Regions from separate parts of the Paraburkholderia sp. SOS3 genome, predicted to be linked through region 1. Evidence: predicted binding sites of a transcription regulator. Region 1 holds the regulator's gene; the other holds the start of a gene.
What was found. Region 1 encodes LexA, which represses DNA repair genes until DNA is damaged. Its sites were predicted from a motif close to ACTGTATNNNNATACAGT; they were not measured.

Region 1 (3,953 bases):
TTCGTGATGATCAGCAGCGACGTGATCTCCGACTTCATCGGCACATTGCCCGCGATAAAAATCACCGAGCCGTATTCGCCGAGCGCGCGCGCGAAAGCGAGCGCGAAGCCGGTCAGCAGCGCCGGAAACACGGCCGGCAGGATCACGCGCCGGAAGGTCAGCCAGCGCGATGCGCCGAGGCACGCGGCCGCTTCCTCCTGCTCGCGTTCGAACTCCTCGAGCACGGGCTGCACCGTGCGCACGACGAACGGCAAGCCGATAAACGTCAGCGCGACGAGCACGCCGAGCGGCGTGAACGCGATCTTGAGGCCGAGCGGCTCCAGAAACCGGCCGATCCAGCCGTTGCCCGCATAGACGGCCGCAAGCGAGATGCCGGCCACCGAGGTCGGCAGCGCGAACGGCAGATCGACGATCGCATCGACGACGCGCTTGAACGGAAACGTATAGCGTGTGAGCACCCACGCGACGAGAAAACCGAACACGGCGTTGATCAATGCGCCGCCGAGCGCCGCGGAAAACGTGAGCCGGTATGACGCGAGCACGCGCGGCGAACCGACCGCGCGCACGAACTGGCTCCAGTCGAGCGTTGCGGTTTTGAGGAACGTGGACGCAAGCGGGATCAGCACCACGAGGCTCAGATACGCCACCGTGATACCGAGCGTCAGGCCGAAGCCCGGCAACGCACTCGGCTTGCGGAAGGTCAACGTCGTCATGCTGGGTACTCTTTCAAAAGTCTTGCGCGGGTCGCTGTCATGCACAGTGCGCGCACTGCGCAACAGGCACTTCGGTTACACGCTCAAAAGTGCGCCCGAAGGCGCGCTTGCCTGACTGCATCCGCCGCAGCGCGAGTACTACTGCGGCGAGTAAATCGAATCGAACACGCCGCCGTCGGCAAAGTGCGTCTTCTGCGCGTTCGTCCAGCCGCCGAACGTATCGTCGACCGTGTAGAGCTTAAGCTTCGGAAACTTTTCGGTCAGCGCCGCAGGCACCTTGTTCGAACGCGGACGGTAGAAGTTCTTTGCGGCGATCTCCTGCCCCTCTTCGCTGTACAGGAACTTCAGATACGCTTCGGCGAGTTTGCGCGTGCCATGGCGGTCCACGACCTTGTCGACCACCGCGACGGGCGGCTCCGCGAGAATGCTGACCGACGGCACCACGATCTCGAACTTGTCCGGTCCGAACTCCTTGATCGACAGGAACGCCTCGTTCTCCCATGCGATCAGCACGTCGCCGATACCGCGTTGCACGAAGCTCGTCGTCGCGCCGCGCGCGCCGGAATCGAGCACGCCCGCGTTCCTGTAGAGCTTCGACACGAACGCCTTCGCCGTCTGCTCGCTGCCGCCGGGCTGATGCAGCGCATACGCCCATGCAGCCAGATAGTTCCAGCGTGCGCCGCCCGACGTCTTCGGGTTCGGCGTCACGATCGCGATGCCCGGCTTCACCAGATCGTCCCAGTCCTTGATGTGTTTCGGGTTGCCCTTGCGCACGAGAAATACGATCGTCGACGTGTACGGCGAGGCGTTATCGGGCAAGCGCTTCTGCCAGTCTTTATCGACGAGACCCTTGTTCGCGAGCGCGTCGATGTCGTAGGCGAGCGCGAGCGTCACGACGTCGGCCTGCAACCCGTCGAGCACCGAGCGCGCCTGTGCACCCGAGCCGCCATGCGACTGCCTGAAGGTGATCGACTCGCCGGTCTGCGCCTTCCATTGCTTGCCGAATGCCGCATTGATGTCCTGGTACAGTTCGCGCGTCGGGTCGTACGACACATTGAGCAACGTCGTATCAGCATGCGCCTGTGCGGCCAGTCCGAGCACCGCAGCCGCACCGATGGCCAGAGAAGCGAAGAATTGCTTCGCGCGCACCGTCGAGCGCCATGTCGTCTCCCGCCGTGCCGCCATGTTTGGCGTCGACGTTTTCTTGCGCTCAGACGCGCTTTCTGCGAACCCCGTAGTGCGATCGTTCATTGATGTTTTCTCCGCTCGCCGCTGTTTCCCGATCCCGCGAATTGCTTACTCCGCCGGGCCTCATATCGATTTGAGGCCAGTCTATCCGCGGCGCTTCATCATTAAAAATAATGTTTCTTCATTTTTTAATACGCAAAAGTGGTAACGCCGGCCCGACACGGCGTTCGGACGGAAATTCCGAAGTGAAGAAAGATAGGGCTTGTCGACGAGGGGATCGGGAGCCGAACTTAAAGTAAAGCTTGAAAAGCGCCGGATACTGTATAAAAATACAGTCACCTGTTCATCCATACAGTGGCGCCATGACCAAACTCACCGCACGACAGCAGCAGGTTTTCGATCTGATCCGCCGCGCGATCGAGCGCACGGGCTTTCCGCCCACGCGCGCCGAGATCGCGGCCGAATTGGGCTTCAGTTCGGCCAACTCGGCGGAAGAGCATCTGCGGGCGCTCGCTCGCAAAGGCGTGATCGAACTCGCGGCCGGCGCGTCGCGCGGCATCCGGCTGCTGGCCGGACAAGACGACGCGCCTCATCAGTTCACGCTGCCGCATGCGGCGCTCATGCAGCTGTCGCTGCCGCTCGTCGGCCGCGTCGCAGCCGGCAGCCCGATCCTCGCGCAGGAGCACATCGCGCAGCACTATGCGTGCGACCCGGCGCTGTTCTCGAGCAAGCCCGATTACCTGTTGAAAGTGCGCGGCCTGTCGATGCGCGACGCGGGCATTCTCGACGGCGATCTGCTCGCGGTGCAAAAGCGCAGCGAAGCAAAAGACGGCCAGATCATCATTGCGCGCCTTGGCGACGACGTCACGGTCAAGCGCTTGAAGCGACGGCCGAACGGCATCGAACTGATCGCCGAAAACCCCGATTACGAAAACATCTTCGTCGAGGCCGGCAGCGCGGATTTCGCGCTCGAAGGCATCGCGGTCGGCCTGATCCGGCCAGGTGAATTCTGATTTCCCGCTGATTTAGCGCCGAGTGTTAGCGGATTTCCGTTCAGTTTCGGCTCGGTTTCAGCTCAGTTTCGCTCAGTTTCAGATACCGTCTGGAGAGATTCATGGAACGCCTTGCCCGCTTGCTGCCCTTCCGTCAGTTCGGCCGTCTGCGCCACCTGCGCAACCTCGTGCCATGCGCCGTGCTCGATGCGATGCATGTGCCGCGTACCGGCTCGCTGTTCGATTTCGAAGAGCATGAGCGGTCGATGGTCGAAGCCGACGCGTCGTTGCCGTCGTCGCTCCCCGCGTTTGCACGCGTCTCGCTGAACGCCGCGCTCAACGCCGAGCCCGCACGCCGCGCGCCGGTGCGCGTCTATCACGGGCCGTCGCGGCTCATCATGGTCGGCACCGTCGATGCCGTGTGCAGCATGATCGACCGCTGCATCGCCGAGGAGCACGCGCAAGCGGCGTGAGCGCGCCCGTTCATCGCGAACGTGCATATCGCGAAGGTGCATGTCTCGGCGCATGTCGCCAACGCGCATGTCGCCAACGCGCATGTCGAGAACGGCCGAGGCGCGATGAAGTACATAAGATTGCGGGATCGTTTCAGCGAGAATGGGGTCCACGGTAAACCACCCCATTCACCATGAAAGGAACGTTCCGCACGATGATGGTTCGCACAAGCTGCGCGCAACGCGCGATAAATGACCGCATCGGTGGCCACATGAATCACAAGATGACCGGCAGCGTCAGGCGGTCCGTGCTGGTCACGGTCGTTGTCATCGTTGTGCTGATCGCGCTGGCCTTCGCGTATGCATCGCCGTATATCGCACTCAACCGCCTGAAACGCGCAGCCGACGCGCGCGATGCGGCAACAGTCAACGAATACGTCGATTTCCCGGCGCTTCGCGAGAGTCTCAAGGAACAGCTCGGGGGCTTGCTAAGACGCAGAATCGGCGCGGAAAGTCACGGCAATCCGCTCGCCGCGCTGGGCGCCATGATCGGTGTCGCGTTGATCGGGCCGCTCGTCGACGCGTATGCGACGCCGGACGGCGTCGCC
Region 2 (3,953 bases), 2.1 Mb from region 1:
AGACGAGAAAGCGCGCCTGCTTTGCGCGCTCCGCGGGCGTTTCGGCAAGCTGGCCGTATTTCTTTTGCCAGACGGCGCGGGCACGCGCGAGTTCGGTTTCGCGCAACTGGGCGGCGGTTTCTTCGATCAGCGTCGAGCCGACGCCTTGCCGCTTCAACTCGCCGACGATGCGATTCGTGCCGAGCCGCGCTGCACGCCGATGCACGAGACTTTCGGTGAAGCGCGAGTCGGAGAGCCAGCCTTCCTGCTCGAGTGAGTCGAGCAGTGTGTCGAGCGAATCGCCCTCTTCGACGAACGGCTGTAGTTTGCGGGACAGTTCCGCGCGGCTGTGCTCGCGTCGCGACAGGTAGCCAAGCGCGCGGCCTTTCAGCGAGCGCGTCGGGCGCGGGCGTTGCGACGCGGTGGATGTTGACCCAGTTGCGCCGTCGCCAGGTTGCCGCCGTGAACGGGTGTAGGTGGTTTCGCCTTCGGTCGAGGCGGCGGAGCCGGCAGCATCGCGCGCGCGACGAGAACCAAAGCGCGGACCGGGCGGGATAGCAGGCCCACGGCCCGCTGCCCGATCATGTGCGTCAAACGACTCGAAGGGGTCGAATGCCGGATCGAGTGCCGGCGCGGTCGGGGGAGCGGATGCCGGAGCGGATGCGTCGACAGGGGAATCACCGCTGTCGAATGGGCCGCCATCATCATGTCTGGAACCGGCATGTTCAGTGCCGGCATTGCCAGACTCAGACCCCGGTCGGCCCTTGCGCATCACGCGGCGCTTACTCCTCGTCTGCGACTTCCGCGTTGGCGTCTGCGCCGATCACTGCATCGGCCGGCATCGCATTGACGCCGAGCGACTCGCGAATGCGGTTTTCGATTTCGCGCGCGATGTCCGGGTTCTCGCGCAGAAATTCGCGCGCGTTGTCTTTACCCTGACCGATACGCTCACCGTTGTAGCTGTACCAGGCGCCCGCCTTGTCGACGATTTTCGCCTGCACGCCCAGATCGATGATTTCACCCTGACGCGAAATACCCTCGCCGTACAGGATGTCGAAGATCGCTTCGCGGAACGGTGGCGACACCTTGTTCTTCACCACCTTCACGCGCGTTTCGTTGCCGATCACTTCATCGTTCTTCTTGATCGAACCGATGCGGCGAATGTCGAGACGCACCGACGCGTAGAACTTCAGCGCGTTACCACCGGTGGTGGTTTCCGGATTGCCGAACATCACGCCGATCTTCATGCGGATCTGGTTGATGAAGATAACGAGGCAGTTCGTGCGCTTGATCGTGCCCGTGAGCTTGCGCAGCGCCTGCGACATCAGTCGCGCTTGCAGGCCCGGCAGCGAATCGCCCATTTCGCCTTCGATTTCGGCCTTCGGCACGAGCGCCGCGACGGAGTCGATGACGATCATGTCGATCGAACCCGAGCGTACGAGTGCGTCCGCGATTTCGAGCGCCTGTTCGCCGGTATCGGGCTGCGACACGAGCAGGTCCGACACATTGACGCCGAGCTTGGCCGCGTATTGGATGTCGAGCGCGTGTTCCGCATCGATAAACGCTGCGGTGCCGCCGAGCTTTTGCATTTCAGCGACGACTTGCAGCGTCAGCGTGGTCTTACCCGACGATTCCGGACCGTAGATTTCGACTACCCGGCCGCGCGGCAGACCGCCGACGCCCAATGCGATATCGAGGCCGAGCGACCCGGTGGAAACCACCTGAATGTCTTCGACAGCCTCACCTGCGCCGAGCCGCATGACCGACCCTTTGCCGAACTGCTTTTCGATCTGCGCGAGCGCGGCAGCAAGCGCCTTGCTCTTTTCAGCCGTCAGTCCAGCCGAGCCTTTCTTGCTTTCTTCCATGAATCGTCCTTTGCTATGATGAACGGCGCCTGTGCAGGCTGTGCGCGCCCCTCCCTATAGATACAATCCGGGCGGCACGTCAGACGCAGATACTGTATAAAAAAACAGTGGTTCTGGCAAGCCCAATTAACCGCCGATTAGCGCAATTCCAACGAAATTTGCGCGCGTGTACGCCTGTGTAAACACGCATGGCCAATCGGATGCCAATCCCACCACAATTAAGTTTCAAGAGACGCTGCGTGCCGGACACACCGGTGCCGGCATGCCTGCCAGCGCATCATGCGAATTCTTATTGCCGAAGACGACAGCATACTCGCGGATGGTCTGATTCGATCACTCCGCCAATCGGCATACGCCGTTGATCATGTGAAGAACGGCGTCGAGGCGGATACCGCGCTGTCGATGCAGACGTTCGACCTGCTGATTCTCGATCTCGGCCTGCCGCGCATGTCCGGGCTCGAGGTGCTGCGCCGCCTGCGCGCGCGCAATTCGAACCTGCCGGTGCTGATTCTGACCGCCGCCGATAGCGTCGACGAACGCGTGAAGGGCCTCGATCTCGGCGCCGACGACTACATGGCCAAGCCCTTCGCGCTCAACGAACTCGAAGCACGCGTGCGCGCGCTCACGCGGCGCGGCGCGGGCGGCGGCCCGACCGTCGTGCGGCACGGGTCGCTGTCGTTCGATCAGGTCGGGCGCATCGCCTATGTGAACGAGCAGGTCATCGATCTGTCCGCGCGCGAGCTCGGGCTGCTCGAAGTGCTGTTGCAGCGGATCGGCCGGCTCGTGTCGAAGGAACAGCTCGTCGATCATCTTTGCGAATGGGGCGAGGAAGTCAGCAACAACGCGATCGAGGTCTACGTGCACCGGCTGCGCAAGAAAATCGAGCCGAGCGGCGTGCGCATCATCACGGTGCGCGGCCTTGGCTATTGCCTTGAAAAAGCCGCACCGGCACCGGTGCAACAGGCGCCCGCGCAACAGCCACCGGCGCACGCACAACAACAAGCGCAAGCACCGGCGCCGGCGCAGCAGCAAACCGCAGCCGCTCCAACGCTCGACCCCGCCGCATCGGCCGCGATGCCGGCGAGCCATCACTTCAAGTAAGCCGACACCCGCGCCATGTCCGCCCGCGCAGATCGCGCCACGGCTGCTCCGGCGCACGCGGCGAACTTCGACGAAGACCGCGACGCGCGCTACGAGAACCCGTTCGCGCCGCCCGACGAAACCGAGGCGGCCGCCGAGACGCGTCCGCGCTCGCTGTTCGGGGAAATTCTGGACTGGATGCTCGCGCCGCTGCTGCTCTTATGGCCGATGAGCATCGCGGTGACCTATCTGGTCGCGAAGTCGATTGCCAATGCACCGTTCGATCGCGCGCTCGAAACCGATGCGTACGTGCTCGCGCGGCAGATCCAGCCGGTCAACGGCGTGGCCGAACTGAAGCTGCCCGATGCGACGAGCGACTTCCTGCGCGCGGACAATATCGATCGCGTGTTTTATCAGGTGCTCGGCACACGCGGCGAACTCGTAGGCGGCGAACGCGACATGCCGCTGCCGCGCGAGGACGACCGGCCGCAGCCGGGCATCGTCGAATTTCGCGACGACGTGCTGCACGGCAACGACATCCGCGTCGCCTATACGACCGTCGAATTCCCGCAGACGGAAGGCGCGCAGCCCGTGCTCGTACAAGTCGCCGAGACGCTCGACAAGCGCAGCGCGCTGGCCAACGACATCATCAAGGGCGTGATCCTGCCGCAGTTCGTGATTCTGCCGCTCGCGATCGTGCTGGTCTGGTTCGGCCTGTCGCGCGGACTTGCGCCGCTGCACGCGTTGCAATCGCATATCCGCGCGCGGCGTCCCGACGATCTGTCGCCGCTCGAGGCGCGCCGCGCGCCGCCGGAAATCGAACCGCTCGTCACGTCGTTCAACGATTTGCTGACGCGCCTCGAGCAGAACATGGAGCTGCAAAAGCGCTTTATCGCCGACGCTGCGCATCAGATGAAGACGCCGCTCGCCGGCTTGCGCACGCAGGCGGAGCTCGCGCTGCGCCAGGACGTGCCGGCCGAGGTGCAACGCTCGCTGCAGCAGATCGCGACGAGTTCGGAGCATGCGGCG

Region 2: the regulator LexA is predicted to act here: its motif matches at 1,936-1,953, upstream of recA (recombinase RecA).

Annotation. Positions count from the first base shown of each region.
Region 1 is NZ_CP018811.1:2,882,370-2,886,322, forward strand. Features, by position in the region: gene cysT (sulfate ABC transporter permease subunit CysT) at 1-713, opposite strand, end outside; gene BTO02_RS12875 (sulfate ABC transporter substrate-binding protein) at 852-1,898, opposite strand; gene lexA (transcriptional repressor LexA) at 2,264-2,914, shown strand; gene BTO02_RS34780 (hypothetical protein) at 3,016-3,366, shown strand; gene BTO02_RS12890 (DUF2939 domain-containing protein) at 3,618-3,953, shown strand, end outside.
Region 2 is NZ_CP018811.1:745,259-749,211, reverse strand. Features, by position in the region: gene recX (recombination regulator RecX) at 1-751, opposite strand, end outside; gene recA (recombinase RecA) at 762-1,844, opposite strand; gene BTO02_RS03410 (response regulator transcription factor) at 2,124-2,945, shown strand; gene BTO02_RS03405 (sensor histidine kinase) at 2,961-3,953, shown strand, end outside.